Regions from separate parts of the Streptomyces sp. NPDC036822 genome, predicted to be linked through region 2. Evidence: riboswitches for the same ligand, from Rfam matches in the RefSeq annotation. Region 2 holds a riboswitch; each other region holds the start of a gene.

Region 1 (9,745 bases), on a different contig from region 2:
GCTGCGCGAGCTGGGGCTCTCGCTCCCCGCCATCGCCGAGGTCCTCGCGGGGCAGCGCGACACGTCCGCCGCCCTGCGGACCCACCTCGCCCTGCTGGAGCAGGAGCGCGAACGCATCGGGCGGCAGATCGCCTCGGTGCGGACCACTCTCCACAAGACCGAGAACGGAGAAGAACTCATGGCCGAGGAAGTGTTCGACGGATTCGATCACACGCGGTACGAGGCGGAGGTCAGCGAACGCTGGGGCCGCGACGCGTACGAGAAGGGCGACCGCTGGTGGCGCTCGCTCAGCGCCGAGCGGAAGCAGGCGTTCATGGACGAGCAGGCCGGCATCGCCCGCGACTTCGGGCAGGCGGCCAGGGACGGCCTCGCCGCCGACAGCGCCGAGGTGCAGGAACTGGCCCGGCGGCAGGTGGAGTGGCTGTCACACACGACGACGCCCGGGAAGGAGTACGTGATCGGCCTCGGCCGGATGTACGTCGACGACCCGCGTTTCACCGTCCACTACGACAAGCACGGCGAGGGCACGGCGGTCCTCGTCCGGGACGCCATGGAGATCTACGCCGAGCGGAACCTCTAGGGGTGTCAACGGTGGCCGAATCCCCGCCTGCCCCGTTACCCATCGACGTCCACCTGCCCGCGCAGAGCGCCGGCCCGCAGCTCGCGGCGCCGGACGCGGGGGGAGCCGTACCCCTGGCGTCCGACGAGGTCTTCCCGCCGGATCCGCATGCCCGCTGTGTCCGCGGCAGGGCGGGGCCCGGCCCAGCGCCGGGAAGTCTGCTGCTCGCCCTCGGAGTGGACCGGAACTGAGCCGGGTCCCGCCTTCGCGTGACCAGGTTCCCTCCGGCGTACCACGTACCACTCCAAGGACGCATTCCTGATGAGCAAGCTTCTGCCCGGCACAGCCCTGCCCACCAAAGCCCTGCCCGGCACCTCACCCACCGTCGCCCAGCAGACCGTCGGCAACACCCCCGTCCTGTGGATGGACGACGGCTACTGGGCCAAGCTCGAAGGCTTCAACTTCGGCGGCATCAAGGACCGCGCCGCCCTCCGACTGCGCGGCGACGACGGCGCTCCGGCCTGGTGGCCGAACCAGTACGGCAACCCCGACAACCCGGAGGCGTACGCCGGGCTCGCCGCCGAACTCTCCGCCCAGCTCCCCGTGACGGGCCGGTCGGCCGGCTTGTGGCTGGTCCTGTGCGGGGTCGGACTCGCCTGCGCGGCGGCGGTCAGGGCTCTGTCCCGGGGCGGACGTCTGGCGGCGACCGGCTGAGCACCGGCCAGGCGGGTGGCCAAGCACCGGCCCGGTGGGCGGTTGAGCGCCCGGCCCGGCGGTCCCGGTCCGTGCCGCGAGGGGCCGTCGAGCGGCGGCGCTCCCGGCCACCGCCTGCGGGCCCGTGCCTCCCGGGCCCGCCTCCCGGTCGCCCGTCCCCCACTCGGCGCAGTGGAGGTCGCCGCCCGGCGCGGCTCCCGGCAGGCTGGGGAGGGCACGGTACCGTCCGTCGCCGTGTACGGACCCGGCAGGAGAGCACAGGTGGGGCAGCCAGCGGCGGGGAACGGGACCTCCGGGCATCCGCGTCCGCGTGGCGAGCGCGCCCGCCGGTTCATCCGGGCCCTGCCTCCGCTGGTCATCGCGGGCGGGATCGTCTTCGACCTCTCGACACCGCCCGCCTACACCGCCGCCCCGCTGTTCTCCGCCGCCCCGCTCATCGCGGCCCCGCTCTTCTCGATGCTGACGACCCTGCTCACCGGCATCGCCGCCGTGCTGGCCTCCATCGGGCTGCACGTCTACAACGACACCCTCACCGACGTCCCGGCGCTCACCGAGACCTTCACGGTCATCACGGTCTCCGCCCTCGCCTTGCTCATCAACCGGGTCGTGCGGCGCAGTGGCGAGCGACTGGCGTCGGCGCGGGTGATCGCAGAGGCGGCGCAGAAGGCCGTGCTGCCGACGCCCGCCGAGCGGATCGGCGGGCTGCAGATCGCCGCCCGCTACGAGGCCGCGCAGGCGGACGCCTTCATCGGCGGCGACCTGTTCGCCGTCCAGGACACCCCCTACGGCGTACGGCTCGTGGTCGGTGACGTACGGGGCAAGGGCCTGGACGCGGTCGAGGCCGTCGCCGTCGTCATCGGCGCCTTCCGGGAGGCCGCCGAGCAGGAGTCGACGCTGGAGGGCGTCGCCCAGCGTCTGGAGCGGGCGCTGGCCCGTGAGGGCACCCGGCGGGCCGGCCTGGACGCCGCCGAGGGGTTCACCACCGCCGTCCTGGCCGAGATCCCGCGCGGTGCCGGGCTCGTCCGGGTGGTCAACCGCGGGCACCCGGAGCCGCTGCTGCTGTACGCCGACGGCGGCCTGACCATGCTGGCGCCGACCGAGCCCGCGCTGCCCCTCGGAATGGGCGATCTGGCCGCGTGGCCGGACCGGGCCGACGCGACGCCGTACCCGCCGGGCGCCACGCTGCTCCTCTTCACGGACGGCCTCTCGGAGGCGCGCGACGCCCAAGGAGCCTTCTACGACCCCGCGGAGCGTCTCGCCGGGAGGATCTTCCCGGGGCCGGAGGAGCTGCTCGACGCGCTCGTCGACGATGTGCGCCGGTACACCGGCGGCGGGACGACGGACGACATGGCGCTGCTGGCGGTGAGCCGTCCGGCGTCGGGGCAGCCGGTGCGGCGGCGGACGATGCCCGTGGTGCCGTGACGTGGGCGGTCGTGACCATCCGTGATCGAAAGGTCCCGCTCCGATAACAGTTGACTTAACATCAGTTTCGAGTTGCGCACCGCCTTTTCACGGAAGGGGGGTCAAGTCGGGCCAATACGCCGCAATCCTGTGAACGATCAATAGGAACAGCTTGGAATCAGGACCCCCTGTCTATTAACGTTCGATAACGCAGCGCGGTCGTCCCAGTCGTCGCAAGAGACGGCACCGTGCGCGTGCGCCGAATCCTGAAAGGGAACCGGGGAACCACTACTTGGGGTGAATCGGGCGCTTTCGCACCTGTGCGACCGTGCCCGTAGGAGACCTTCCTGCTCCGAACCCGTCAGCTAACCCGGTAGGCGAGAAGGAAGGAAAGGAGCACGCCTCCGTGGCGTCCAACACCCCTGCCCCCGAAGCCCCCTTCGATGCGTTCGGTGCCTCGGGTGCCGCCGGGACGGACCACGACGCGGGCACCTGGGAGGAGTGGAACCCGACCGAGGACTCCCTCCGCCAGCAGGCCCGCTCCGGAGGCCGTCACCGCGTCGTCAAGCAGCGCTCCGGCTTCGCCCGCTCCTCCACCGTCCTCGGCGTCGGCGTCATCGCCGCCGTCGGCGCGGGCGGCCTGGCCACCGCGCAGGAGAAGCCCGCCGTCTCCATATCCCTTCCCGACCTCGACCTCCCGGACGCCTCCGGGCTGCCCGGCGTCGGCGAACTCCTGGCGGACGGGACCGACGGAGCCGGCGACACGGCCGACGGCTCCGGCACGGGCAACCTCCAGCCGCTCACCGCCACCCTCGCCCTGCCCGCCGAGGGCACCGGGACGGCCGAGGTCACGACCGCCTCCGCGTCCACCGCCGACGCGGGCGAGGCGCTGCGCGCCCGCATCCTCCAGCAGGCCGAGCAGCAGCAGGCCTCCGCCGACGCCGCCGAGAAGGCCGCGGCGGAGAAGGCGGCGGCCGAGAAGGCCGCTGCCGAGGCGGCCGCCAAGGCGAGCGCCGCGGAGAAGGCGGCGGCCGAGGCGAAGAAGCAGGCCGAGGCCGAAGCGGCGGCCAAGGCCGAGGCGGAGCGCCTGGCGAAGCTCGCCGCGAGCTACGCCCTGCCCACCTCCTCGTACGTCATCACCTCCACCTTCGGCGAGTCCGGCTCGATGTGGTCCTCGGGCTACCACACGGGTCTCGACCTCGCCGCCCCCACGGGCACGCCGGTCAAGGCGGTCCACGGCGGCACCATCACCTCGGCCGGCTGGTCCGGCGCGTACGGCTACCGCATCGTCCTGGAGCTGGAGGACGGTACGGAGATCTGGTACTGCCACCTCTCCTCCATGACCGCCTCCGCCGGCCAGTCGGTGGGCACCGGCGAGACGATCGGCCGCGTGGGCGCGACCGGCAACGTCACGGGAGCCCACCTCCACCTGGAGGTCCACACCCCGGGCGGATCCGGCGTGGACCCGGCGGCCTGGCTCCGGGACAAGGGCCTGAACGTCTGACCCGGCAGGTCGGTCCTCGCCGGCGCGGCGGACGCCGCCGTGCCGGATGCGGGCCCGGTGTCCGTCAGCTGCGGTAGGGGTTGTAGCCGCTGTAGTCGAGGTACTGCGGCGGCGCCCACACCTGCCCCGTGGCCCGCGCCGCGTACGTGAGCGCGGGAGAGGCCACCGCCTTGCGCTGCCAGAGGTGGTGCAGCAGTTCCTGCTCGCGGGCGGCGAAGTCCGGTTCCGCCGCGCCCCTCTCGGCCTGGTGGCGTAGAAACGCCAAAGTCGTCGCGAAGGCTTCGTACTCCCCGACCGCCTGCGCCGCCGGCTTGCCGTACGTCCGTGCGGCGAAGGCGCGGGCCATCGAGCGGGCCCGCATGGAGGAGAGCGCGAGCGGCTCGGCGGGCGAGAGCCAGCCGGCCGCCGCGTAGGCCGGGAGCTGCCCGGATATGGTGCGCAGCTCCCGCTGCCGGCTCCATATCGCCAGCCAGGTCAGCAACGCGAACGCCGGCACCATGAACATGCCGTACACGAGGATGAACCCCCAGCCGCCGAAGACGGCCGAGCCGTTCCACAGGGCGTGCATGCCCATGGCGAGGAGCAGGCCGGCCAGGGGGAGCAGCGTCCGGCGGATCCGCCTCCGGCGCGCGGCGAGAGCCGCGAAGCCGAAGCCGAGGCCGGTGAGCACGGTGAACAGCGGATGCGCGAACGGCGACATCACGATCCGCACGAAGAAGGTCCCGGCCGTCACCGAGCCGAGGCCCGAGGAGCCGAACTCCTGGTCCTCCCCGAAGGCCCTGCCGAGATAGAGGATGTTCTCGGTGAAGGCGAAACCGGTGGCGGTGAAACCCGCGACGACGACCCCGTCGACCAGCCCGGTGAAGTCACGCCGGCGGAAGAGGAAGAGCAGCAGGACCGCGGCGGCCTTGGCGCTCTCCTCCACGACCGGTGCGACGACGGTCGCGCCGAGGGTGTCCGCAGAGGTGGGGTCGGCGGTCGCGGTCGCTATCCAGCGGACCGCGAAGGTGTTGGCGGTCAGCGCGACGAGCGCGGCCGCGAACGCGCCCCAGGCGAAGGCGAACAGCTGGTTCTTCCACGGGCCCGGCTCCACGCGGTCGAGCCAGCGGAACGCGGCCATCAGGAGCGGCACGGGCAGCACGGCCAGACCGAGCCCGACGAGGAAACCCTCCGTCCCGGTCTCGTCCCGCACCAGCGCGAGGATCACCAGGGCGCACAGCGCGAGCACCGTGATCACGGCGACGGCCCGGACGACCTTGCTGCGCCAGAAGGCGCGCCGGGGCCGGTAGCGCCACTGGGCGCGGCCGGGGACGCCGGCGAAGGCCGGCTCCTCGGTGTCCCTGGCGGGTACGGGGGAGGGAACGGGGTTCGACACGTAAGCGACCCTAACGAGCCGCACCGACAACGTGCGCGGGAGTTCCGTGCCCTGTGGAAAACCCGGTCCTACACGCGCCGGAAGAGCAGGTCGTGGACCACGTGCCCCTTGTCGAGGCCCTGTCCCTCGAAGCGCGTGAGGGGGCGGAAGTCGGGGCGGGGGGCGTAGCCGCCGTCGGGCCGGGTGTTCGCGAAGTCGGGGTGGGCGGAGAGGACCTCCAGCATCTGCTCGGCGTACTCCTCCCAGTCCGTGGCGCAGTGCAGGACGGCGCCGGGCTTCATCCGGCTCGCGAGCAGGGTGAGGAACTCGGGCTGGATGAGGCGCCGCTTGTGGTGGCGCTTCTTGGGCCATGGGTCCGGGAAGTAGACGCGGCAGCCGTCGAGGGCGTCGGCGGTGAGCATCTCGCGCAGGAGGATGATCGCGTCGCCGTTGGCCACCCGGACGTTCTCGAGCCCGTTCCGGTCGGCCAGTCCCAGGAGGTTGCCCTGGCCGGGGGTGTGCACGTCCACGGCGAGGATGCCGGTGCCGGGGTCGGCGGCGGCCATCCGCGCGGTGGCCTCGCCCATGCCGAAGCCGATCTCCAGGACCACCGGAAGGCCGCCGAACATCTCCCTCAGGTCGAGGACCCGCTTGCCGTCGATGTCCAGGCCCCAGTCCGGCCAGCGCTTGAGCATGGCCTCGGCCTGACCGGCGGTGACGCGGCTGCGCCGGGGCTGGAAGCTGCGGATGCGCCGCTCGTGGTGCGACCCGGCGGGATCGGGCAGGGGCCCTTCCCCGGCGGCGAACATCCGGCTGCCCCGGCGGGCGACGACGGCCTCGGCGACGGGCTCGGTGGCGGACGCGACGGCGGCCGGCTCGGCGAGGACGGGCGCGTCGGCGGGGTGCGGAACGGTTTCACGGGTCTCAGACACAATGCGGCAATTCTACGGGGCCGCCCGCGCTCGCCGGCGGCCCGCGGCGACGGGCCGCGGCGACGGCCCGGCGCGGGGAACGGCCGGGGGGATGACCCGGCAGAGCGGCCCGGGTGAGCGGTCCCGGGGAGGGCAGCGGCCCGGTAAGGGCGCCCCCGTAGGCGCCACGCCTCCGCCCAGCTGCGGAAGATCCGTCCGCTACAGCAGCGCCAAAGCGCGCTGCGCGACCTCCCTGCCGATCGGGAGGGACGCCGTCGCCGCCGGGGAGGGGGCGTTCAGGACGTGCACCGTCCTCGCCGATTCCCGGATCAGGAAGTCGTCGACCAGGGTGCCGTCCCGAAGCACCGCCTGGGCGCGGACGCCCGCGGCGGTCCGTCGCAGGTCCCGCTCCTCCACGACCGGCAGCAGTCTGCGCACCGCCTCCGTGAACGCCCGCTTCGACAGCGAGCGCCGCAGCTCCCCTGCTCCGTACCGCCAGTGCTCCCGCGCGATCGCCCATGAGCCCGGCCACGCGAGCGTGCCCGCGAGGTCCCCGGGGCGCACGACCGACCAGCCGTACCCCTCCCGGGCGAGCGCCGGCACGGCGTTCGGGCCGACATGGACGCCTCCGCCGATCCCCCGGGTCAGGTGCACGCCGAGGAACGGGAACGCGGGGTCGGGAACCGGATACACGAGGCCGCGGACGAGCGAGGGGTCGGCCAGTTCGTAGTACTCGCCCCGGAAGGGGACGATCCGCATCTCGGGGTCGTCGCCCGCGAGCCGGGCCACCCGGTCACAGTGCAGCCCGGCGCAGTTCACCAGGACCCGCCCGCGCACCACCGTGCCGGCAGCCGTGCGCACGGCCACCCCCCAGGGCCGCCGGTCGACCGCCGTGACCTCCGAGCCGTAGAGGACGCGGGCCCCCGAGGACTCGGCGAGCTGCGCCGTCACCGCGCCGTAGTCGCAGATCCCCGTCGTGCCCACGTGGATCGCCGCGAGGCCCCGCACCCTCGGCTCGTAGGCGGAGATCTGCGCCGGGCCCAGCTCCCGCACCGGGATGCCGTTCTCCCGGCCGCGCTGCACGAGCGCGTGCAGGCGGGGCAGCTCCTCGCGCGCGGTCGCGACGATCAGCTTGCCCGTGACCTCGTACGGCAGGTCGTACTCCGCGCAGAACTTGACCATCTCGGCCGCGCCCGCGACCGCGAACCGTGCCTTCAGGGAACCCGGGCGGTAATAGATCCCGCTGTGGATCACGCCGCTGTTGCGTCCCGTCTGGTGGCGGGCCGGGCCGGGCTCCTTCTCCAGGACGGTGACACGGGTGCCGGGGGCGGCGCGGCTCAGGGCGTACGCCGTCGACATGCCGACGATTCCGCCGCCGATCACGAGCACGTCGCAGTCCACGTCCCGCACATTCCGTACATCCCGCACGGACCGCTCGGACCGGACGTCCCGCGGGTCTCGTGCGTCCCGTACGGACGTCTGCGCCCCGGACACCTGCACCACCTCCCACCCCGATAGTGCACTGGCCCACTGACAATGCGGCTAAACCCGGTGGGACACGCGTCACGCCGGTGTCATCAGCAGCGGCCGGGCCCGCTCGCGCAGCTCCATGACCCTCGGCTCGTCCCCGTACGGCTCGAGCCGGTGCAGCAGATCGCGGACGTACTCCGTGGTGCGGGCGGACGAGATCCGCCCGGCCACCTCCACCGCGCGCGTGCCCGCCGCGCAGGCGGCGTCCAGATTGCCCGACTCCAGCTCCGCGACCGCCGACACCACGAGCCGCAGCCCGTGCGAACGGACGTACTCCTCCGTCGGCCGCGAGAGCGCCTGCTCGGTGAAGCGGCGGACCTGACGGGGGGCCTTGAGGTCGCGGTAGCACTCGGCGGCGTCGGCGCAGAACCGGTCGTACGAGTAGAAGCCCAGCCAGGACGGGTCGGCGTCGCCCTCCCGGGAGCGCTCCAGCCATCCCTCGGCCGCCTTGAGCGCCGCGGCGGCCGCCGCCCCGTCGTTCGCCTTCGCGTGCGCCCGGGCCTCGACGAGCCGGAAGAAGGACAGGGTGCGGGCCGTGGCGAGCCCGCGGTTGCGCTCGAGGGCGGCCTGGGCGAGGTCCACGCCCTCGTCGGCGAAACCGCGGTAGGTGGCCTGGAGCGACATGGAGGCGAGGACGTAACCCCCGAGGGGCACGTCGGCGGCGGCGCGGGCGAGGCGCAGGGCCTGGATGTAGTAGCGCTGGGCGGCCTCCTGCTGACCGGTGTCGAAGGCCATCCAGCCGGCCAGCCGGGTCAGCTCCGCTGTGGCGCCGAACAGGGCCCGGCCCACCTCGTCGGAGTACGAGCCGAGCAGCAGGGGAGCCGCGTCGACGCGTAAGCACTCCGGGACCATGGAGGAACGCCAGTCGCCCCCGCCGTACTTGGAGTCCCAGCGGCGCGCGTCCTCCGCGGCCTCCCGGAGCTTGGCGACATCGCTGTGCCCCACGCGCGCGTGGAGCCCGTTCTCGGGGGCGTCGGGCGCCTCCTCGATCCCACCGGGCCCGCCCGCCCCACCGGCCCCCGACCGGCGCACCAGCCGCTCCACGGACGAGTCGGCGGGGGTTATCAGCCATCGGGAGGCGGGGGTGGCGTACGCGCTCACCGCGAAGGATCCGGCCAGCGACTGCCAGATACCGCCGCCGCCGGCCCGGCGACCGGCCAGATCCAGCCGGTACAGCTCGGTCGCCGAACGGACGGCCTCGCCCACGTCGCGGGGGAAGGCCAGGCCCACTTCGGGCGCCGGGTCGGCGTCGGCGAGACCGATCTCGTGGAGCGGCACCGGACGGCCCAGCTTCTGGCCGATGGCGGCCGCGATCAGATGCGGGGCGGCGCCCTGGGGCACCATCCCCTTCGACACCCACCGCGCCACCGACGTCTTGTCGTAACGAAGCGTCAGCCCCCGCTGCGCCCCGAGGTCGTTGACGCGCCGGGCGAGCCCGGCGTTGCTGATTCCCGCGAGGGCGAGAACCGTGCCGAGCTTTTCGTTCGGCCCGCGTTGCTCCCTGGACATGACGCCACCCCTCGACCACCCAGACGGCCGCCGCGACACCGGGCATAAGCGTGCGGCATTCGTAAACACAGCGTAGTTCGCCGCATCCCTACCGTTAAGGGGCGGAGTGCCGTATGGCGGGATTGTTGTGTGGACGGACCCGGGACGGGCGGACGGCGCGGAGGGGTCGGTGCCGAGAGCGCCGGGGGCGCCGCCGGGGAGCGTGCTCCGGGTGTGTGGCCGTGCGCCCGGCCGTGCGCTCTCGCCCGGCCGGAGGGGGAGCG
Region 2 (9,745 bases):
GCGTCGCGGGCCATGCGTTCCAGGTCGGAGCCGACGTACGGGGCGAGGTCGATCTTGTTGACGACGAGCAGGTCGGCGGTGGTGACGCCGGGCCCGCCCTTGCGGGGGATGTCGTCCCCGCCCGCCACGTCGATCACGAAGATCTGGGCGTCGACCAGGCCCTTGGAGAAGGTCGCGGTGAGGTTGTCGCCGCCGGATTCGACCAGGATCAGGTCGAGGGGGCCGACGGTGTCCTCCAGCTCCTCGACGGCTTCGAGGTTGGCGGAGATGTCGTCGCGGATGGCGGTGTGCGGGCAGGCTCCCGTCTCGACGGCCTGGATGCGCTCGGGGGGCAGCACGGCGTTGCGGAGCAGGAACTCGGCGTCCTCGCGCGTGTAGATGTCGTTGGTGACGACGGCGATGGAGAGCTGGTCGCGCAGGGCGCGGCACAGCGCGGCGACGGTGGCCGTCTTCCCGGAGCCGACGGGTCCGCCGAGTCCGACGCGCAGGGCGCGCCGGGTGCCGTCGGGTCGGCGGGCGTCGGCGGACACGGCGGAAGGACCGGCGTGGGAGTGGTCGAGGTGCATGGTTCTCCCGGTGGGGTTAGGAGGCGAAGAGGCGGACGGGCCAGGCGGCGTGCTGCTCGGCGGTGATGTCGAGGAGCGGCGCGGAGGCGGCGGGCAGGGCGTCGACGCCCGCGTGGGCGGCGGCCGCGGCCCGCTCGGCGACCCGGTCGAGCTCGGGCGCGAGGCGGGCGAGGACGGCGGTGGCCTGGAAGGGGTCGAGGCCGAGGAGGCGGACGACGGCCGTGGCGGGGCCGCTGACCGTCTCGTAGGCGGCGCAGTGGGCGGCGTCCTCGGGCCCGAGGCCGGCGGCGCGGGCCGCGACACCGAGGACGACGGGCTGGTGGGCGCCGCGCGGGAAGGCGGCGGCCAGTGCGTCGAGGTCGGCGCAGGGCCAGACCGACCGCGCCGCCCGCATCATCTGCCGGCCGAGCCTGCGGGCCGCGGCGCGCAGGGCGGGCGAGGGCGTGCGGGCGTCGGCGGCCGCGTCGAGCTCGTGCGGGTCGTGCCCGAGCGCGGCCGCGGCGGCGAGGGCCGCGGAGGTGAGGCCGGTGGTGTGCAGGCGGCCCCGGCAGAACGCGGCGAGGCCGGCGGCGTCGGTGATCCGGCCGGCCTTGACGGCGGCCTCGGCCCCGCCTGAGTGGGCGTGCCCGCCGGCGGGGAAACGCCCGTCGGCGAGCACGAGGAGTGCGGAACGGCTCATCACGGGCCCGTCAGAAGAGGAAGTAGCGCTGGGCCATGGGCAGTTCGGCGGCGGGCGCCGGTTCGACCGGCTCGCCGTCGATCGTCACCGTGAAGGTGTCCGCGTCGACCTCGACGCGGGGCAGGGCGTCGTTCTCCCGCATGTCGGCCTTCGTGACCCGCCGGGTGCTGCCGATCGCCACGAACTCCTTGTGGACGCCTAGCCGTCGGGGCAGGTCGTCCTCGAGGGCCGCCTGGGCGGTGAAGTTGACCGATCCGGCGGCTGCCGCCTTCCCGAGCGCCCCGAACATCGGGCGGGGCAGGACGGGCTGCGGGGTGGGGATGGAGGCGTTGGCGTCGCCCATCTGCGCGTACGCGATCTGGCCGCCCTTGAGGACGGTCTGGGGCTTCACGCCGAAGAAGGCGGGGTCCCAGAGGACCAGGTCGGCGAGCTTCCCGGTCTCGACCGATCCGATGAGGTGGTCCATGCCCTGGGCGACGGCCGGGTTGATCGTGTACTTGGCGACGTAGCGGCGGACCCGGTGGTTGTCGGCGCGGCCGTCGCCGGGCAGGGCGCCGCGGCGCTTCTTCATCACGTGGGCGGTCTGCCAGGTACGCAGGATCACTTCACCGATGCGGCCCATGGCCTGGGAGTCGGAGGAGATGATCGAGATGGCGCCGAGGTCGTGCAGGACGTCCTCGGCGGCGATGGTCGAGGGCCGGATGCGGGACTCGGCGAAGGCGAGGTCCTCGGGGACGGCGGGGTTGAGGTGGTGGCAGACCATCAGCATGTCGAGGTGTTCCTCGACGGTGTTGAGGGTGTGCGGCCGGGTGGGGTTGGTGGAGCTGGGCAGGACGTACGGCTCGGAGACGACGCTGATGATGTCGGGCGCGTGGCCGCCGCCCGCCCCCTCCGTGTGGTACGCGTGGATGGTGCGGCCCGCGATGGCGGCCAGCGTGTCGCCGACGAAGCCCGCTTCGTTCAACGTGTCGGTGTGGATGGCGAGCTGGGCACCGGTCTCGTCGCAGACGCCCAGACAGGCGTCGATGACGGCAGGCGTCGCCCCCCAGTCCTCGTGGATCTTGAAGCCGAGCGCCCCGCCGCGCAGCTGGGAGTGCATGGCCTCCCGCGACATGGTGTTGCCCTTGCCCAGCAGACCGATGTTGACCGGGAAGGTGTCGAGCGCCTCGAACATCCGGGCCAGGTGCCAGGGGCCGGGCGTGACGGTGGTGGCCTTGGTGCCTTCGGCCGGTCCCGTTCCGCCGCCGACGAGGGTGGTGATGCCGCAGGCGAGCGCCTGGTCGACGAGGGTGGGCGAGATGAAGTGGACGTGGGCGTCGACGGCGCCGGCCGTGACGATCTTCCCGTTGCCCGCGATGATCTCGGTCTCCGGGCCGATCACGAGGTCGGGGTGGACCCCGTCCATGGTGTCGGGGTTGCCCGCCTTGCCGATGCCGGTGATCCGCCCGTCCCGGATGCCGATGTCGGCCTTGACCACGCCCCAGTGGTCGACGATGACCGCGCCGGTGACGACGGTGTCGGGCGCGCCCTCGGCGCGGGTGGTCCGGGCCTGTCCCATGGACTCGCGGATGACCTTGCCGCCCCCGAAGACGGCCTCGTCGCCCGCGCGACCGGGGCCGCCGGAGCGGTCCTCCTCGATCTCGACGAGCAGGTCGGTGTCGGCGAGCCGGATCCGGTCGCCGGTGGTGGGGCCGAACAGGTCGGCGTAGGCGGCGCGGTGGAGCTCAGGCATGGTCGGCGCCCTTCGGGTCGAGCGGGCCCGCCGTCTCGCCGCGCAGCCCGGGGACGACCCGGCGGCCCGCGAGCGGTACGAGTTCGACCTCGACGGGGATGCCGGGCTCGAAGCGCACGGCGGTGCCGGCGGCGATGTGCAGCCGCTGTCCGCGCGCGGCGGCGCGGTCGAAGTCGAGGCCGGGGTTGGCCTCGGCGAAGTGGTAGTGGGAGCCGACCTGCACGGGCCGGTCGGCGGCGTTGAGGACGGTGAGGCGGGTGACGGGACGCCCTTCGTTGAGGGCGACCGGCTCGTCCGCGTGGAGGATCTCTCCGGGGATCATCGGCGTCGCTCCCCGGTCACACGATGGGGTCGTGGACGGTGACGAGCTTGGTGCCGTCCGGGAAGGTGGCCTCGACCTGGACGTCGTGGATCATCTCCGGGATCCCGGCCATGACGTCGTCGCGGGAGAGCACCGTGCGCCCGGAGGCCATGAGTTCGGCGACCGTACGGCCGTCGCGGGCGCCCTCGAGGATGTGCGAGGTGATGAGGGCGACGGCTTCGGGGTGGTTGAGCCTCACTCCGCGCGCTCTGCGTTTCTCGGCCACGTCGGCGGCCACGTGGATCAGCAGTCGTTCCTGTTCGTGCGGGGTCAGTTGCACGCTTCCACCTCATCGTCGTCCACCGGGCGGTTCCCTCCCGGACAGCAGCGGACCTTACCGATCTTCAACACTCTGTTGAGCTGCGGAGACGCGCTGCGGGGCCGGACATTGCACGTTAGGGCGGAAGTTTTTCCGACGCGTTAACTCGGGCTTTGCGTCTCCATGGACATCAGTCCGCGCAGCCCGTCCTCCAGGACCTCGACCTCCACGTCGCCGAACAGGGCCTGCTGGGCGATGAAGCCCTGGGCGGTGGCGATGAGGGTGCGCGCGACCCGGTCGGCAGGGACGTCGGCCGCCATGAGCCCGTTCGCGCGGTAGGCGTCGACGAGCGTCGACCAGACCTCGCGCATGGCGCGGTACCCCTCGGAGAGGGTCGCGTAGAGCTGCTCGTTGCGCAGGGTCTCGGACCAGACCTGGAGGATGAGCCGGGCGAAGGCCTGGCGGTCCGCGCCCACGATCCGCTCCTCCAGGAAGAGCCGCAGGACCGAACCGAGCAGCACGTCGGGGGTGGGCGGCGGGGTGGTCCGCGCGGCATCCTCGAACGCGCCGCGGATGCCGGCGAACGCCTCCGAGGCGATGGCGGCGATCAGCTCCTCCTTGCCTCGGAAGTAGCGGTAGACGGCGCCGGCCGAAAGGCCCACCTCGCCGAGGACGTCCTGCATCGAGGTGGCGTGGAAGCCGTTGCGGGCGAAGCAGCGCGCGGCGCCGTCGAGGATCTGACGGCGGCGGGCGTCGAGGTGTTCCTGAGAGACGCGAGCCATGCCCCGAATCTAAAACGAACATTCATTCTTGACAAGCGGCCACTCCGGCGGGACAGTGACTCCACCGCCGTAAAACGAACGATCCTTCTCTTTGAATGGGAGTCGCCATGCCTGCCAACGGCACCCGCAAGACCCTCGCGGTGATGGTGTTGATCCCGGTCGTCGCGGCCCTTGCCCTGTGGGCGTTCGCCTGGCCCGCCGCCCGCGTCGCGCCGCACGACCTGCCGATCGGCGTCGCGGGCCCCGCTGCCGCCGCCGCCCCGCTGGAAGGGCGCCTCGCCGAGCGCGACGGCGCCTTCGAGGTCCACCGCTTCGACTCCGAGGCAGCCGCCCGTGCGGCGATCGAGGACCGGGTCGTATACGGCGCCGTGGTCGTCACCCCGCAGGGTCCGCGGCTGCTGACCGCGTCCGCCGCGAGCCCCGTCGTCGCGGGGCTCCTGCGGGAGGCCGTCACCGCCCAGGTCCCCGCCGGCACGCAGGTCGAGGTCATCGACGTCGTTCCCACGCCCGCGGGCGACCCGCGCGGCAGCGCGTTCGGATCGAGCCTCTTCCCCCTCGTCCTGTCCGGCACGGCCGCGGGCATCGTCACCACGGTCCTGGGCCTGCGCCGCGGACGGGCGGTCCTCGCCCTGTGCGGCGCCGCCGCGCTCGCCGGGATCGTCGGCGCCGGACTCGCCCACAACTGGCTCGGGGCGCTCACCGGCGACTGGTGGGCCGAGGCCGGTGTCCTCGCGCTCACCGTCCTCGCCATCGGCTCGACGCTCGCGGGGCTCGCCGCGCTGCTCGGCAAGGCGGGCTTCGGCATCGGGGCACCCCTGATGGTCCTGTTCGGCAACCCGTTCTCCGGCGTGGCGAGCGCGCCCGAACTGCTGCCCGCGCCCGCGGGCGCGCTCGGTCAGCTGCTGCCGCCGGGTGCGGGCGGCTCGGCCCTGCGGTCCGTGGCCTTCTTCGACGGCGCCGGCGCGGGCTCACCGCTGCTGGTGCTGGGTGTGTGGGTGGCGCTCGGCCTCGCCGCGGTCACCCTGGGCGGGCGCCGCACCCGGGCCGCCGCCGAGCCGGACCCCGCACCGGCCCCACGGCCCGCACCGGTGGGCTGACGCCCCCTCCTACCGCCGCGTGCCTCCGCTGTAGCGGACGGGGGCACGCGGCTTCCGCACGGGCGCCGGAGGTCCCGGGGCGGCGCGAAGACGCCGGGCGGACCGGGTCACTCTCCCGAGGACCCCGGCGAGTTGACATTCTCGCGTGTCGTGTCGAGGTCCACTCGGCCCACGGAGGGCGCAGAAAGCCTCCCCCTTTCGGCGTAGTCGATGAATCTACATATGGCCGGGGCGGGTTGCAGCGCAGCTGTACACATCTGGCTGAATCAGGCGTCCCACCCCTGGTACGGGGCTCGTCGGGCAAACCTCTGAAGATCACGAAACCTACTTGTCCACCCGAACGGATCAGTGGTGAGGAGCCTCACATATCGCCGTTTCAACTCGGATTTCACCCCGGATGTGGGTCAAGATCCCTGACGACGACAAGCCCCCGCCACCACGGCGGGGCGGTCCGGGCGGACGCCGAGTCCTGCCGCTGTCCCGGACGTCTGGTCGACAGAGGTGGATCGGCAGGAGTGGAGGACCCGAGCAACACGGGACGACCGAGCAGGTGGGCCGTTCCTCGGGGTGAAGCCGCAGCCGCGGCCGGGCATCTTCGCCTGCCCGAACCCGACAGGTCATCCTTCACAGGCGGCTGACGAAGGGTTGCGCATGACTGCGCAGATTCATGTCCCGTCCCTGCTGTCCCGGGCCGGAGCCGTCTCGGCTCTCACCCTCGCCGCCGTCGGGGGCACGCTGCTGGCACCAGGTGCCGCACCGGAGGCCCAGGCCGCGACCTCACACGCCGGCAAGGCGCTGAGCATCGCGGCCTCGAAGAAGGGATCGCCCTACAAGTACGGAGCGGCCGGACCGAGCCGGTTCGACTGCTCGGGGCTCACGCTCTACTCGTACAAGAAGGCGGGCAAGTCACTGCCCCGTACCGCGCAGCAGCAGTACAACAAGACCAAGCACATCTCCGCCTCCAGCAGGCAGCAGGGGGACCTGGTCTTCTTCCACTCCGGCGGAAGGGTCTATCACGTGGGCATCTACGCCGGTCAGAACAGGATCTGGCACTCCCCCAAGACCGGTTCCTGGGTGAAGCTCGACAAGATCTGGTCCTCGAAGGTGTACTACGGCCGCGTCCGCTGACGCGCGCCGGCCGGGCGCCCGCCGGGCGCGGCCGGTGTCCGACGGGTGCCGTCGGGCCCACGACGGCTGACGGGACGTCGGGCGGATGACCGGGCCTCGGACGGGCGCGGTGCCGAAGGGTCGCGATGGCGCCGCCGCCCTCGACGCGGCTCACACCGCCTCAGGCGCCCCCGAGCGGGGCCGGCACCGGGCGCCGGGCCGTCCAGGGCAGGTTGATCCAGACCGTCTTGCCCCCGTCGTCCGTCGGGGCGACCGTGAGCCGGCCGCCCGCCTCCGCCGCGAGGAAGCGGATGATCACCATCCCTCGGCCGTTGTCCTGCTGCACCGCGGCCGGGAGTCGCCGGGGCCAGCGGGGGTGGCTGTCGGTGACGCCGACGCACAGCCGCTCCTCGCGCTCCAGCCGGACGTCGACGGTGAACGTGGGCGACTTCCCGAAGGTGTGCTGGACGGCGTTGGTGGCCAGCTCCGAGACGATCAGCCGGATCGAGTCGGCCGTGTCGCTGCCGGCCTCGAGCCCCCATTCCCGGAGGACGTCGTCCACATATCTCCGGGCGGTGGACACCGAGGCGGGATCGCTCGGCAGCGTGACGGATGCTTCCTGGTGGTCTGCCATGGCGACGCTGTCCTTCCCACCGGGGCCCCGCCCCGGACTGCACTTCGCGTCAGGGTGCCACCGATCGGGCCGCCATAGGGGCCGATCCACCAAGATATGCATATATCTATCGCCCGAAGCGGTGAACTCCGTCCTGTCCCGGATGGACAGGACGTGCCCGCGTCACCCTGTCCGGCGCGGACGGAGGCGTGCGCGCGGGCGCCGTGGACAGCCTCAAGCCAGGGGCGGAGCCGTCCGGACGATCGTGGCCACCGCCTCGGCGATCTGGGCGTCGCCCAGGTCCGCGCGCGCGGTGAGCCGCAGCCGGGAGATCCCGTCCGGCACCGACGGCGGCCGGAAGCAACCCACCGCGAGACCCTGCGCGCGGCAGTCCGCCGCCCACCGCAGCGCCGCCTCCGGCGACGGGGCGCGCACCGAGACCACGGCCGCGTCCGGGCGCACGGCGGTCAGCCCGGCGTCGGTGAGGAGCCGGTGCAGGGTGGTCGCGACCGTCCTCGCGCGCCCGGCCAGGGCGGGGTCGCCCTGGATCAGGCGCAGGGCGGCGAGGGCGGCGCCCACGGCGGCCGGAGCGAGCCCCGTGTCGAAGATGAACGTCCGTGCCGCGTTGATCAGGTGCTCGATGACCCGGGCGGGGCCGAGGACGGCGCCGCCCTGACTGCCGAGCGACTTGGAGAGGGTCAGGGTGGCGACCACGTCCGCGTCGCCCGCGAGCCCGGCGGCGTTCAGCGCGCCGCGGCCGCCCTCGCCGAGGACGCCGAGACCGTGGGCGTCGTCGACGACGAGGGCGGCGCCGTGAGCGCGGCAGGCGGCGGCGAGTTCGGTCAGGGGCGCCTTGTCCCCGTCCACCGAGAAGACCGAGTCGGTCACCACGAGGGCCCGCCGGCCGCCATGGGCGTGGAGTGTCTTGCGGACGGACTCGGGGTCCGCGTGCGGGACCACGGCCGTCTCCGCGCGGGACAGCCGGCAGCCGTCCACGATCGAGGCGTGGTTGCCGGCGTCCGAGACGATCAGCGAGTCACGGGCGCTGAGCGCGGTGAGGGCCGCCAGGTTGGCGGTGTAGCCGGAGGAGAAGACGAGGGCCGCCTCGAAGCCACAGAAGTCGGCGAGTTCGCGTTCGAGGCGGGAGTGCAGCCGGGTGGTGCCGGTGACCAGCCGGGAACCGGTGGAGCCGGCGCCCCAGCGCCGGGCCGCCTCGGCGGCGGCCTCGGTGATCTCGGGGTGCCGGGTGAGGCCGAGGTAGTCGTTGCCCGCCAGGTCGAGCGGCTCCGCCTCGGCGGCGCGCGGCCGCAGCGTGCGGACGAGACCGGCCTCCGCGCGGCGGCGTGCCTCGGTGTCCGTCCAGTCGAACGGGGTACGGTGCGTGTCCTCGTCCGGCGTGTGCGCGTCCCGGTGCATGGGGCAGATCCTTTTGTAGGCAGCGCACAGACCCTAGCTGCCCGTGGCCAAGGTCAGAGTGTGGCCATCCACACACCTCAAACAGGCGCTGTTGTTCGGTTCCTCCTTGGCCGGGGGGTGTGCCGTAGGCCAGGATCAGCCCTTATGGACCTGCTGAACACGCTGGTGGACAAGGGGCTGCGGCGCGAGCTGCCGACCCGTGAAGAAGCGCTCGCCGTGCTGGCGACCTCCGACGACGAACTGCTCGATGTGGTGGCCGCGGCCGGCAAGGTGCGCCGCCAGTGGTTCGGGCGCCGGGTGAAGCTCAACTATCTGGTCAATCTGAAGTCCGGTCTGTGCCCGGAGGACTGTTCGTACTGTTCGCAGCGGCTCGGCTCGACCGCCGGGATCCTGAAGTACACCTGGCTGAAGCCCGACGAGGCGTCCCAGGCGGCCGCCGCCGGAGTGGCCGGCGGCGCCAAGCGGGTGTGCCTGGTGGCGAGCGGCCGCGGCCCGACGGACCGGGACGTGGACCGGGTCGGCAAGACCATCGAGGCGATCAAGGAGCAGAACGAGGGCGTCGAGGTCTGCGCGTGCCTCGGCCTCCTCTCGGACGGCCAGGCCGAGCGGCTGCGGGCCGCGGGGGCCGACGCGTACAACCACAACCTGAACACGTCCGAGGGGACGTACGGGGAGATCACGACCACCCACACCTACCAGGACCGGGTCGACACCGTGCGGAAGGCGCACGACGCCGGTCTGTCGGCCTGCTCGGGTCTGATCGCGGGCATGGGCGAGAGCGACGAGGACCTGGTCGACGTCGTCTACGCGCTGCGGGAGCTGGACCCGGACTCGGTGCCGGTGAACTTCCTGATCCCCTTCGAGGGCACGCCGCTGGCCAAGGAGTGGAACCTGTCCCCGCAGCGGTGCCTGCGGATCCTGGCGATGGTCCGGTTCGTCTGCCCGGACGTGGAGGTCCGGATCGCGGGCGGGCGCGAGGTGCACCTGCGCTCGATGCAGCCGCTGGCGCTGCACCTGGCGAACTCGATCTTCCTCGGCGACTACCTCACGAGCGAGGGCCAGGCCGGCAAGGCGGACCTCGACATGATCGCGGACGCGGGCTTCGAGGTGGAGGGCGCGGGCACCACGACGCT
Region 3 (9,745 bases), on a different contig from region 2:
GGCCGGGGTGGTCCGGCCGGGCCCCGGGGGCGCCGAGGGCGTCCCGCCGGACGGCCCGGTGCCGCCCGCGCCCCGGCCGGGCCGGGGCCCGACCGGCGGACGGTTACTGTCGTGGCCATGCACGACCAGCCCTCCGCCCCCGGTGCCCCCGCCGCGCCCGAGCTCTTCACCTGGGAGTTCGCGACCGATCCGTACCCCGCCTACGCCTGGCTGCGCGAGCACGCCCCCGTGCACCGGGCCCGGCTCCCCAGCGGGGTCGAGGCATGGCTGGTGACGCGGTACGCCGACGCGCGGCAGGCGCTCGCCGACCAGCGGCTGTCCAAGAACCCCGCACACCACGCCGAGCCCGCGCACGCCAAGGGGAAGACCGGGATCCCCGGGGAGCGCAAGGCCGAGCTGATGACCCATCTGCTCAACATCGACCCGCCGGACCACACCCGGCTGCGGCGGCTGGTGTCGAAGGCGTTCACCCCGCGGCGGGTCGCGGAGTTCGCGCCCCGCGTGCAGGAGCTCACGGACCGGCTCATCGACCGGTTCGCCCGGGAGGGGAGCGCCGACCTCATCCACGAGTTCGCCTTCCCGCTCCCCATCTACGCCATCTGCGACCTGCTCGGCGTCCCGCCCGAGGACCAGGACGACTTCCGGGACTGGGCCGGGATGATGATCCGGCACGGCGGCGGGCCCCGCGGCGGGGTGGCCCGGTCGGTGAAGAAGATGCGCGGCTACCTCGCGGAGCTGATCCACCGCAAGCGGCTCGACCCGGGGGACGACCTGATCTCGGGTCTCATCAGGGCGTCCGACCACGGGGAGCACCTCACCGAGAACGAGGCCGCGGCGATGGCGTTCATCCTGCTCTTCGCCGGCTTCGAGACCACCGTCAATCTGGTCGGAAACGGCCTGTACGCCCTGCTGCGGAACCCCGGTCAGCGGGAGCGCCTCCAGGCGTCGCTGGCGGCGGGGGAGCGGGGGCTCCTGGAGACCGGCGTCGAGGAGCTGCTGCGCTACGACGGGCCGGTCGAACTGGCCACCTGGCGTTACGCGATGGAGCCGCTGACCATCGGCGGGCAGGAGATCCCGGCGGGGGACCCGGTCCTCGTCGTGCTCGCCGCCGCCGACCGCGATCCGGCGCGGTTCGACGCGCCCGACACCCTCGACCTCTCCCGGCGCGACAACCAGCACCTGGGGTACGGACACGGCATCCACTACTGCATCGGTGCCCCGCTCGCCCGCCTCGAAGGGCAGATCGCCCTCGCCACGCTTCTGACCCGGCTGCCGGACCTCCGGCTCGCCGTCGATCCGGCGGACCTGCGGTGGCGCGGAGGTCTCATCATGCGTGGATTGCGCACGCTTCCGGTGGAGTTCACCCCTTCTGGCGCCTGACGCCTCGTCAAGACTGTGACTTTTACGTGATCTCCGCTGCATCGACTTGTGACGAACGTTCGAATGCCGCTACGTTCACCGCAGTCTCAGCCGTCACGCGAAAGGCACCTCGCATGCGCTCCGGAAACGGACGTCACCGCAGACCCCGCCAGGCCCCCGCCATAGTCGTCGCCGCAGGCGTGACCGGATCGGCCCTCGCGCTGCCGTTGCTCGGCGCGGGTTCCGCCTCGGCCGCCGATGTCGCCACCTGGGACCGGGTGGCCGAGTGCGAATCGGGTGGCCTGTGGAGTGCCAACTTCGGCAACGGCCTCTACGGAGGACTCCAATTCACCCAGGAGACCTGGGAGCGGCACGGCGGCCTGGCCTACGCGTCCAGCGCGGACCTCGCCAGCCGCGCGCAGCAGATCACGGTTGCCGAGCGGGCGTTCGCCGCGGGCGGCACGGAGTGGGCCACCTGCGCCCCCATCGCCGGCCTGACGAACGACGGCACCGTCCCCGACGTCGACCCGGGGCCGCCGCTCACGCCGGAGGAGCCCACCGGTCCGGCCGCGGAGTCGAACCGGACCGCCGGCATCCCGGCCGGCCCCGCCGCTCCGGAGACCTTCCCCAGCGCTCCCGCGACCTCCCCGGCCACGCCCTCCGCGCCCGCCCTCACCGCGCCCTCGTCGCCGGACGCCTCGGCGACCACCGGCGCGCCGAGCGCCGGCGCCACGCCCGGGACCTCCGGCACGCCCTCCGCCCCGGTCGCCCCCGGCACCGGCAAGCACCGCGGAGGCGCCGCCCCGGAGACGGGCAATGTGGACAACACCCTCGAAACCGGTACAGACGATGGCCGCGAGAGCGGCCGTCACGCTTCGCCGGCCGACGGGACCGCCGGTGCCGACGGGACTGACGGGTCGACAAAGGGCGCGACGCCCGGCACGGGTGAGAACAACACGGATACTTCCGGCATTGCGGACGAATACACCGTCCAGCCGGGGGACAATCTCACCGAGATCGCCCAGGAGAACGAGCTGCCCGGCGGCTGGACCGCCCTCTATGACGCCAACCGCCGGACGGTGGGCGCCGATCCGGACCTCATCCTGCCTGGTCAGAGTCTCGACCTGACGCCCGAAACGGCCCCGGCGCAAGGGTAGTTCGAGACCCTATGTCCGGTTCTGTGCAAGTGAGACATGGGTCTCTTTGCCCGAACTGGCCTGTCACGTCCGCAAACTCTGCTCCTGTCGCTTCTCACCTGCGCAAACGCCCCTCGCTCAGAGGCACGTAGGGGTGATTTCTCCCTTATAGACGTCTTTGAACTTCGTGGGGGTCTGTGTTTACGGTCGACATCGCTCGCCACCGCGGGCCCCGTCGACCGAGAACGCCGAATCCTGCCGTCGGCCGATGGGAACAGTCGTCGCGCAAGCGCCGTAGGCAGGAGCGGGGGACCCAGGTAAGTGCCGGTCCCGGCCGTCGAGACAGACGGCCGGAACGGCTTGGGGTGGAGCCGCGTGCTGGTCACGCGGCCGGACAACTCACTTGGTCCGAACCCGACAGCTCACCTCGCAGGCGTCGGTGAGGAGAACTTCATGCTGCTTTCGGGCAAGGGCAAGCACCGTCGCGCTTCCAAGGCCACCCGCGCCGTCGCGCTCGCCGGCATCGCCGGTGTCGCCGTGGCCGCCCCGCTGATGACCGCCGGGTCCGCCTCCGCGGCCACCGGCTCCGAGTGGGACACCGTCGCCCAGTGCGAGTCGGGCGGCAACTGGTCCATCAACACCGGCAACGGCTACTACGGCGGCCTGCAGTTCTCGGCCTCCACCTGGGCCGCCTACGGCGGCACCACCTACGCCGCGACCGCCGACCAGGCCTCCAAGTCGCAGCAGATCGAGATCGCCGAGAAGGTCCTGGCCGGCCAGGGCAAGGGTGCCTGGCCGAGCTGTGGCGTGGGCCTCTCCGGCGCCTCGTACGACGGCGGCTCCGCCGAGAAGAGCGCCCCCGCGCCGGAGCGTCAGGCCGAGCAGCCGACGACCCGCAGCGAGAAGCGCACCGCGCCGAAGGCCGCCGAGCCCAAGAAGGCCGAGTCCAAGAAGACCGTCACCACCCCGACCGGCAAGAAGGTCGAGAAGGGTGACGGCGAGTACAAGGTCAAGGCCCACGACACCCTGAGCACCATCGCCGCCGCCCACGACGTCAAGGGCGGCTGGGCGAAGCTCTTCGAGCTCAACAAGGACATCGTCGACGACGCCGACCTGATCTACCCGGGCCAGCAGCTTCACCTGAAGTGAGCCCGGCGGCCCGTGTGAGTCCGGCGGCTTCCACGGGCCCCACGACCCTCCCGCGGTGACCACCCCGGTCCGGCGCGCCCTTCCCCCGTGCGCGTCGGACCGGGGTTCCGCGCGTCACGGGCCCGACGCCGACCCGCCCGGGCCCCGGCGTCGACCGCCTTTGGCTCCCGGCGCCGCCCGCCCGACCCGCCCGGCCCGCACCCCGTCGGCCCGACGCCGACCCGCCCGGCCCGCATCCGGGGGGCCCGCCCGAGGACCCGCCTCATTACTGTCCAGTAGTTCTGAGGTCGTCCGTCCCCATATGCATGCCCTTGGGTCCTTTTTCGTCCCAGCGGGCGGGCGCCCGGCGGGCTGGAGCCCCGGAGCCGGTTAGGCTCTTGCCGCAAGGCCAAAGAGACCCTGCACCGCATGCGTCACATCTAGCGTCACATCCCAGAAGGAGATGCTCGTGCCGTCCATCGACGTCGTCGTAGCCCGGGAAATCCTGGACTCCCGAGGCAACCCCACGGTCGAGGTCGAGGTCGGCCTCGACGACGGCAGCACCGGCCGTGCTGCCGTTCCGTCCGGTGCCTCCACCGGTGCGTTCGAGGCCCTCGAGCTTCGCGACGGGGACCCGAACCGCTACCAGGGCAAGGGTGTCGAGAAGGCCGTCCTCGCCGTCATCGAGCAGATCGGCCCGGAGCTCGTCGGCTACGACGCCACCGAGCAGCGGCTGATCGACCAGGCGATGTTCGACCTGGACGCCACCCCGGACAAGTCCTCGCTCGGCGCCAACGCCATCCTCGGCGTCTCCCTCGCCGTCGCGCACGCCGCCTCCGAGGCGTCCGACCTCCCGCTGTTCCGCTACCTCGGCGGCCCGAACGCGCACCTGCTGCCCGTTCCGATGATGAACATCCTGAACGGCGGGTCGCACGCCGACTCCAACGTGGACATCCAGGAGTTCATGATCGCCCCGATCGGCGCGGAGTCCTTCTCCGAGGCGCTGCGCTGGGGCACGGAGGTCTACCACACCCTCAAGTCCGTCCTGAAGACCAAGGGTCTCTCCACCGGCCTGGGCGACGAGGGCGGCTTCGCCCCGAACCTGGACTCCAACCGCGCCGCGCTCGACCTCATCCTCGAGGCCATCAAGCAGGCCGGCTACGTCCCGGGCAAGGACATCGCGCTCGCGCTCGACTGCGCCGCCTCCGAGTTCTACAAGGACGGCTCGTACGAGTTCGAGGGCAAGTCCCGCTCGGCCGCCGAGATGACCGAGTACTACGAGGAGCTCGTCGCCTCCTACCCGCTGGTCTCCATCGAGGACCCGCTGTTCGAGGACGACTGGGCCGGCTGGAAGGTCATCACCGAGAAGCTGGGCGCCAAGGTGCAGCTCGTCGGTGACGACCTGTTCGTCACCAACCCCGAGCGCCTGGCCCGTGGCATCGAGGAGGCGTCCGCGAACGCCCTCCTGGTGAAGGTCAACCAGATCGGTTCGCTGACCGAGACCCTGGACGCCGTCGAGCTGGCCCAGCGCAACGGCTTCAAGTGCATGATGTCCCACCGCTCCGGCGAGACCGAGGACGTCACCATCGCCGACCTCGCCGTCGCCACCAACTGCGGCCAGATCAAGACCGGCGCCCCGGCCCGCTCCGAGCGCGTCGCCAAGTACAACCAGCTCCTGCGCATCGAGGAGATCCTCGACGACGCCGCGGTCTACGCCGGCCGCAGCGCGTTCCCCCGCTTCAAGGGCTGAACGACCCCCCGCAGGTAGCTTCCGTACGTCCCCGCACCCGGTCCCGTACCGTGTGCGGGGACGTACGCGTGTGAGGGACGGACAGGGGAGGCGACACGACATGGCCGCGAAGGACCGGGACCGCTTCTCGACCGCGACCCGGATCAGACTCCTCGGGGAGCAGACCGCCGCCCGTGTCTACCGCTCCCAGACGCGCCGTCAGGCCCGCCGCTCACGCCTCACCGGCCGCGCGGCCTTCCTCGCCCTCATCGTCTGCTCGCTGGTCGTGGCGCTCGCCTATCCCATGCGCCAGTACGTCTCCCAACAGGGGGAGATCGCCGAGCAGGAGCGCCAGGCCGCCGAGGCGGCCGCCCGGGTCGAGGAGCTGCGGGACGAGAAGGCGCGGCTCCAGGACCCGGCGTACGTCCGCCGTCTCGCCCGGGAGCACCTGCACTACGTCCTTCCCGGCGAGACCGGCTTCACCGTGAACGACCCCGAAGCGGAGCGCGCCCGCCGCGCCGAGCAGGGGGCGGCCGACCGCCCGTGGTACTCCAACCTCTGGGACGGCGTCGACCGCGCCGACGCGCCCCGCGGGGACGCGGGCGCGAGATGATGGTGCGACGGCACACGCGCCGCACCCGCACCGCGCCTCACGTACGCATCGCGCATCACGCACCCCCTGGGGGACGCGCGCCGCGGACCGTGGAGCGCACGCGCACCGCACCGCGGACCGCGCCGCCCACCTCACCGCCCACCGACGAGAAGACAGACGCAGGCATGGAAACGCCCCCTCCGCAGACCGCACGCACCGAGCCCACCGAGGCGGACGTCGCCGCATTCGAGGCGCAGCTCGGCCGCCCGCCCCGCGGGCTGCGCGCCATCGCGCACCGCTGCCCGTGCGGCAACCCGGACGTCGTCGAGACCGCGCCGCGGCTCCCGGACGGCACCCCGTTCCCCACCACGTACTACCTGACCTGTCCCCGCGCCGCCTCCGCCATCGGCACCCTGGAGGCGAACGGGGTCATGAAGGAGATGCAGGCCCGCCTCGGCACCGACCCGGAACTGGCCGCCGCCTACCGGGCCGCGCACGAGGACTACATCGCCCGCCGTGACGCCATCGACGTCCTGGAGGGCTTCCCGAGCGCCGGCGGCATGCCGGACCGGGTGAAGTGCCTGCACGTCCTCGTCGGCCACTCGCTGGCCGCCGGCCCCGGGGTCAACCCGCTCGGCGACGAGGCGATCGCCATGCTGCCGGAGTGGTGGGCCAAGGGCCCCTGCGTCACCCCCTGCGAGGAGAAGGAGGGGACGGCATGACCGGCACCACCCGGGTCGCGGCCGTCGACTGCGGTACGAACTCCATCCGCCTCCTCGTCGCCGACGTGCACCCCAAGACCGGTGAGCTGACCGAGCTCGACCGGCGGATGACGATCGTCCGGCTCGGCCAGGGCGTCGACAGGACGGGGCGGCTCGCCCCCGAGGCGCTGGAGCGGACCTTCGCCGCCTGCCGTGAGTACGCGGCCGTGATCGAGGAGCTGGGCGCGCACAAGCTCCGCTTCGTGGCCACCTCCGCCTCGCGGGACGCGGAGAACCGCGACGAGTTCGTCGCCGGCGTGGTCGGGATCCTGGGCGTCGAGCCCGAGGTGATCAGCGGTGACCAGGAGGCGGAGTTCTCCTTCACCGGCGCCACGGCCGAGCTGGCCGGCGCGGACCGCTACCTGGTGGTGGACATCGGCGGCGGCTCCACCGAGTTCGTCGTGGGCGACCGCCATGTGGAGGCGGCCCGGTCCGTGGACATCGGCTGCGTGCGCCTGACGGAGCGGCACGTGCGCAGCGATCCGCCGGCGCCCGCCGAGATCGAGGCGGTCCGCGCCGACATCCGGGCCGCGCTCGACCTGGCCGCGCGGACGGTCCCGATCACCGAGGCCGGCACTCTCGTCGGGCTCGCCGGATCGGTGACGACCGTCGCCGCCATCGCGCTCGGTCTCCCGGAGTACGACTCCACCGCGATCCACCACTCACGGATCTCCCGCGACCAGGTCGCCGAGGTCACCCGGCGGCTGCTCGCGGCCACGCACGACGAGCGGGCCGCGATCCCGGTCATCCACCCCGGGCGGGTCGACGTCATCGTCGCCGGGGCCCTGGTGCTGCTGGAGATCATGGAGCGCACGGGGGCCCGGGAGGTCGTCGTCAGCGAGCACGACATCCTCGACGGAATCGCCCTATCCGTGGCATAACGGACACCCATCGGCGGCCCCGGCGAGAGGCCGTCGAGAAAGTTCGTGAAGTTCTTCACAAGGAAAAGCGCCCCGAGGGGGGCCAAGAGGGGTCTTGAGGGCCTCCGGACCCCCCGCCGGGGCGCTTTCGCAGGTGCGGAGCCCCGTTCGCACTCTGTTTCCATCGTGTGAACGCACCACGTGGTTCGGGGTTAACGACAGCTCTCCAGGCCAGTTCAACAGGGGTGAACAACGTGCGCCGTAACGCCCTGGTTCCTTTGCTGCATCATGACCTCGGTCACGTGGGCGGCGGAGTGTAGCAGAGGTGCCCGAAGTGCTTGTGAAGGGGCGCACGAGCGACCCCCCTCGGAGGGGTGGATACTCGATGGCATGAGCACCACGGAGCGTCCCAGGATCCTCGTAGTAGGCGGTGGGTACGTAGGCCTGTACGCAGCTCGACGCATTCTGAAGAAGATGCGTTACGGCGAGGCGACCGTCACGGTCGTCGACCCGCGCTCGTACATGACGTACCAGCCCTTCCTCCCCGAAGCCGCCGCAGGCAGCATCTCGCCGAGGCACGTCGTCGTCCCCCTGCGACGCGTCGTGCGCGGAGCCGAGGTGCTCACCGGCCGCGTCACCACCATCGATCAGGACCGCAAGGTCGCCACGGTCGCGCCGCTCGTCGGCGAGGCCTACGAGCTGCCCTTCGACTACCTGGTCATCGCGATGGGCGCGGTCTCCCGTACCTTCCCGATCCCCGGCCTGGCCGAGCAGGGCATCGGCATGAAGGGCGTGGAGGAGGCCATCGGCCTCCGCAACCACGTCCTGGAGCAGCTGGACAAGGCCGACTCGACGACGGACGAGGACGTCCGCCGCAAGGCGCTGACCTTCGTCTTCGTGGGCGGCGGCTTCGCCGGCGCGGAGACCATCGGCGAGGTCGAGGACATGGCCCGCGACGCGGCGAAGTACTACACCAACGTGAAGCGCGAGGACATGCGCTTCATCCTGGTCGACGCCGCCGACAAGATCCTTCCCGAGGTCGGCCCGGAGCTGGGCCGCTGGGGCAAGGAGCACCTGGAGAGCCGCGGGGTCGAGATCTACCTCTCGACGTCGATGGACTCCTGCGTCGACGGCCACGTCGTGCTGAAGAACGGCCTCGAGGTCGACTCCAGCACGATCGTCTGGACCGCCGGTGTGAAGCCGAACCCGGCGCTCGCCCGCTTCGGTCTCCCGCTCGGCCCCCGCGGCCACGTGGACACCTCCGAGAAGCTCCAGGTGCAGGGCACCGACTACATCTGGGCCGCGGGCGACAACGCCCAGGTCCCGGACGTGGCCTCCCGCAAGGCCGGTGTCGAGAACGCCTGGTGCCCGCCGAACGCCCAGCACGCGCTGCGCCAGGCGAAGGTCCTCGGCGACAACGTGGTCTCCGGCATGCGGGGCTTCCCGCAGAAGACGTACGAGCACTCCAACAAGGGTGCGGTGGCGGGTCTCGGCCTCCACAAGGGCGTCGCGATGATCGTCATGGGCAAGATGAAGATCAAGCTCAAGGGCCGTCTCGCCTGGTACATGCACCGTGGCTACCACGGCATGGCCGTGCCGACCTGGAACCGCAAGATCCGCGTCTTCGCCGACTGGACCCTCGCGATGTTCCTCAAGCGCGAGGTCGTCTCCCTCGGTGCGATGGAGACGCCGCGCGAGGAGTTCTACGAGGCGGCCAAGCCGGCTCCGGCGCCCGCCGCCGTCGCCCCGGCGAGCCAGGAGAAGGCCAAGGCCTCCTAGCCCGCCGCCCCGCCTCGCCGACACGCCGGCGAGACCCGGGGGAGACGTGGGCAATGCAGTACACGCAGTACCTCGCATGACCCGTAAGGGCCGTCCGCCATCCGTGGTGCGGGCGGCCCTTCGCGTGTTTTACCGAGTCGTTGTGCCACGGCGGGACTGGTTTCGCCTACAGACGGTGTTTACGTGGTGACGAACATTTCTGGGGCACGACATCACGGAGGTGTGCACCATGGCCGACGCCGCATTGCGGCTGACCACTCTCGCCGAGGAACTGCTGGGAGTCCCGCTCCCGGTGCGCCTGCGGGCCTGGGACGGCAGCGAAGCCGGACCCGCCGGCGGCCCCGTCCTGATCGTCCGCGAGCGCCGCGCCCTGCGCAGGCTGCTCTGGAAGCCCGGCGAAC

Evidence for each region. A riboswitch is a leader RNA that binds a small molecule or an ion and turns the genes downstream of it on or off. The one in region 2 is predicted to bind cyclic di-AMP.
Region 1: linked by a shared signal. The riboswitch ahead of ACZ68P_RS07560 (M23 family metallopeptidase) and the one ahead of ACZ68P_RS29630 (C40 family peptidase) in region 2 are both predicted to bind cyclic di-AMP.
Region 3: linked by a shared signal. The riboswitch ahead of ACZ68P_RS31000 (transglycosylase family protein) and the one ahead of ACZ68P_RS29630 (C40 family peptidase) in region 2 are both predicted to bind cyclic di-AMP.

Annotation. Positions count from the first base shown of each region.
Region 1 is NZ_JBVJPY010000003.1:11,451-21,195, reverse strand. It holds gene ACZ68P_RS07575 (MerR family transcriptional regulator) at 1-580, shown strand, start outside; gene ACZ68P_RS07570 (hypothetical protein) at 881-1,273, shown strand; gene ACZ68P_RS07565 (PP2C family protein-serine/threonine phosphatase) at 1,535-2,695, shown strand; cyclic di-AMP (ydaO/yuaA leader) riboswitch at 2,922-3,069, shown strand; gene ACZ68P_RS07560 (M23 family metallopeptidase) at 3,081-4,178, shown strand; gene ACZ68P_RS07555 (PrsW family intramembrane metalloprotease) at 4,243-5,553, opposite strand; gene trmB (tRNA (guanosine(46)-N7)-methyltransferase TrmB) at 5,622-6,341, opposite strand; gene lhgO (L-2-hydroxyglutarate oxidase) at 6,663-7,802, opposite strand; gene ACZ68P_RS07540 (MFS transporter) at 8,007-9,482, opposite strand.
Region 2 is NZ_JBVJPY010000017.1:102,390-112,134, reverse strand. It holds gene ureG (urease accessory protein UreG) at 1-566, opposite strand, end outside; gene ACZ68P_RS29660 (urease accessory protein UreF) at 583-1,245, opposite strand; gene ACZ68P_RS29655 (urease subunit alpha) at 1,256-2,977, opposite strand; gene ACZ68P_RS29650 (urease subunit beta) at 2,970-3,299, opposite strand; gene ACZ68P_RS29645 (urease subunit gamma) at 3,316-3,618, opposite strand; gene ACZ68P_RS29640 (TetR/AcrR family transcriptional regulator) at 3,759-4,379, opposite strand; gene ACZ68P_RS29635 (ABC transporter permease) at 4,487-5,476, shown strand; cyclic di-AMP (ydaO/yuaA leader) riboswitch at 5,952-6,124, shown strand; gene ACZ68P_RS29630 (C40 family peptidase) at 6,128-6,604, shown strand; gene ACZ68P_RS29625 (ATP-binding protein) at 6,765-7,217, opposite strand; gene ACZ68P_RS29620 (8-amino-7-oxononanoate synthase) at 7,431-8,612, opposite strand; gene bioB (biotin synthase BioB) at 8,757-9,745, shown strand, end outside.
Region 3 is NZ_JBVJPY010000020.1:49,963-59,707, reverse strand. It holds gene ACZ68P_RS31010 (cytochrome P450 family protein) at 118-1,380, shown strand; gene ACZ68P_RS31005 (transglycosylase family protein) at 1,494-2,516, shown strand; cyclic di-AMP (ydaO/yuaA leader) riboswitch at 2,776-2,946, shown strand; gene ACZ68P_RS31000 (transglycosylase family protein) at 2,949-3,644, shown strand; gene eno (phosphopyruvate hydratase) at 4,087-5,373, shown strand; gene ACZ68P_RS30990 (FtsB family cell division protein) at 5,474-5,965, shown strand; gene ACZ68P_RS30985 (DUF501 domain-containing protein) at 6,130-6,666, shown strand; gene ACZ68P_RS30980 (Ppx/GppA phosphatase family protein) at 6,663-7,586, shown strand; gene ACZ68P_RS30975 (NAD(P)/FAD-dependent oxidoreductase) at 7,956-9,344, shown strand; gene ACZ68P_RS30970 (class I SAM-dependent methyltransferase) at 9,574-9,745, shown strand, end outside.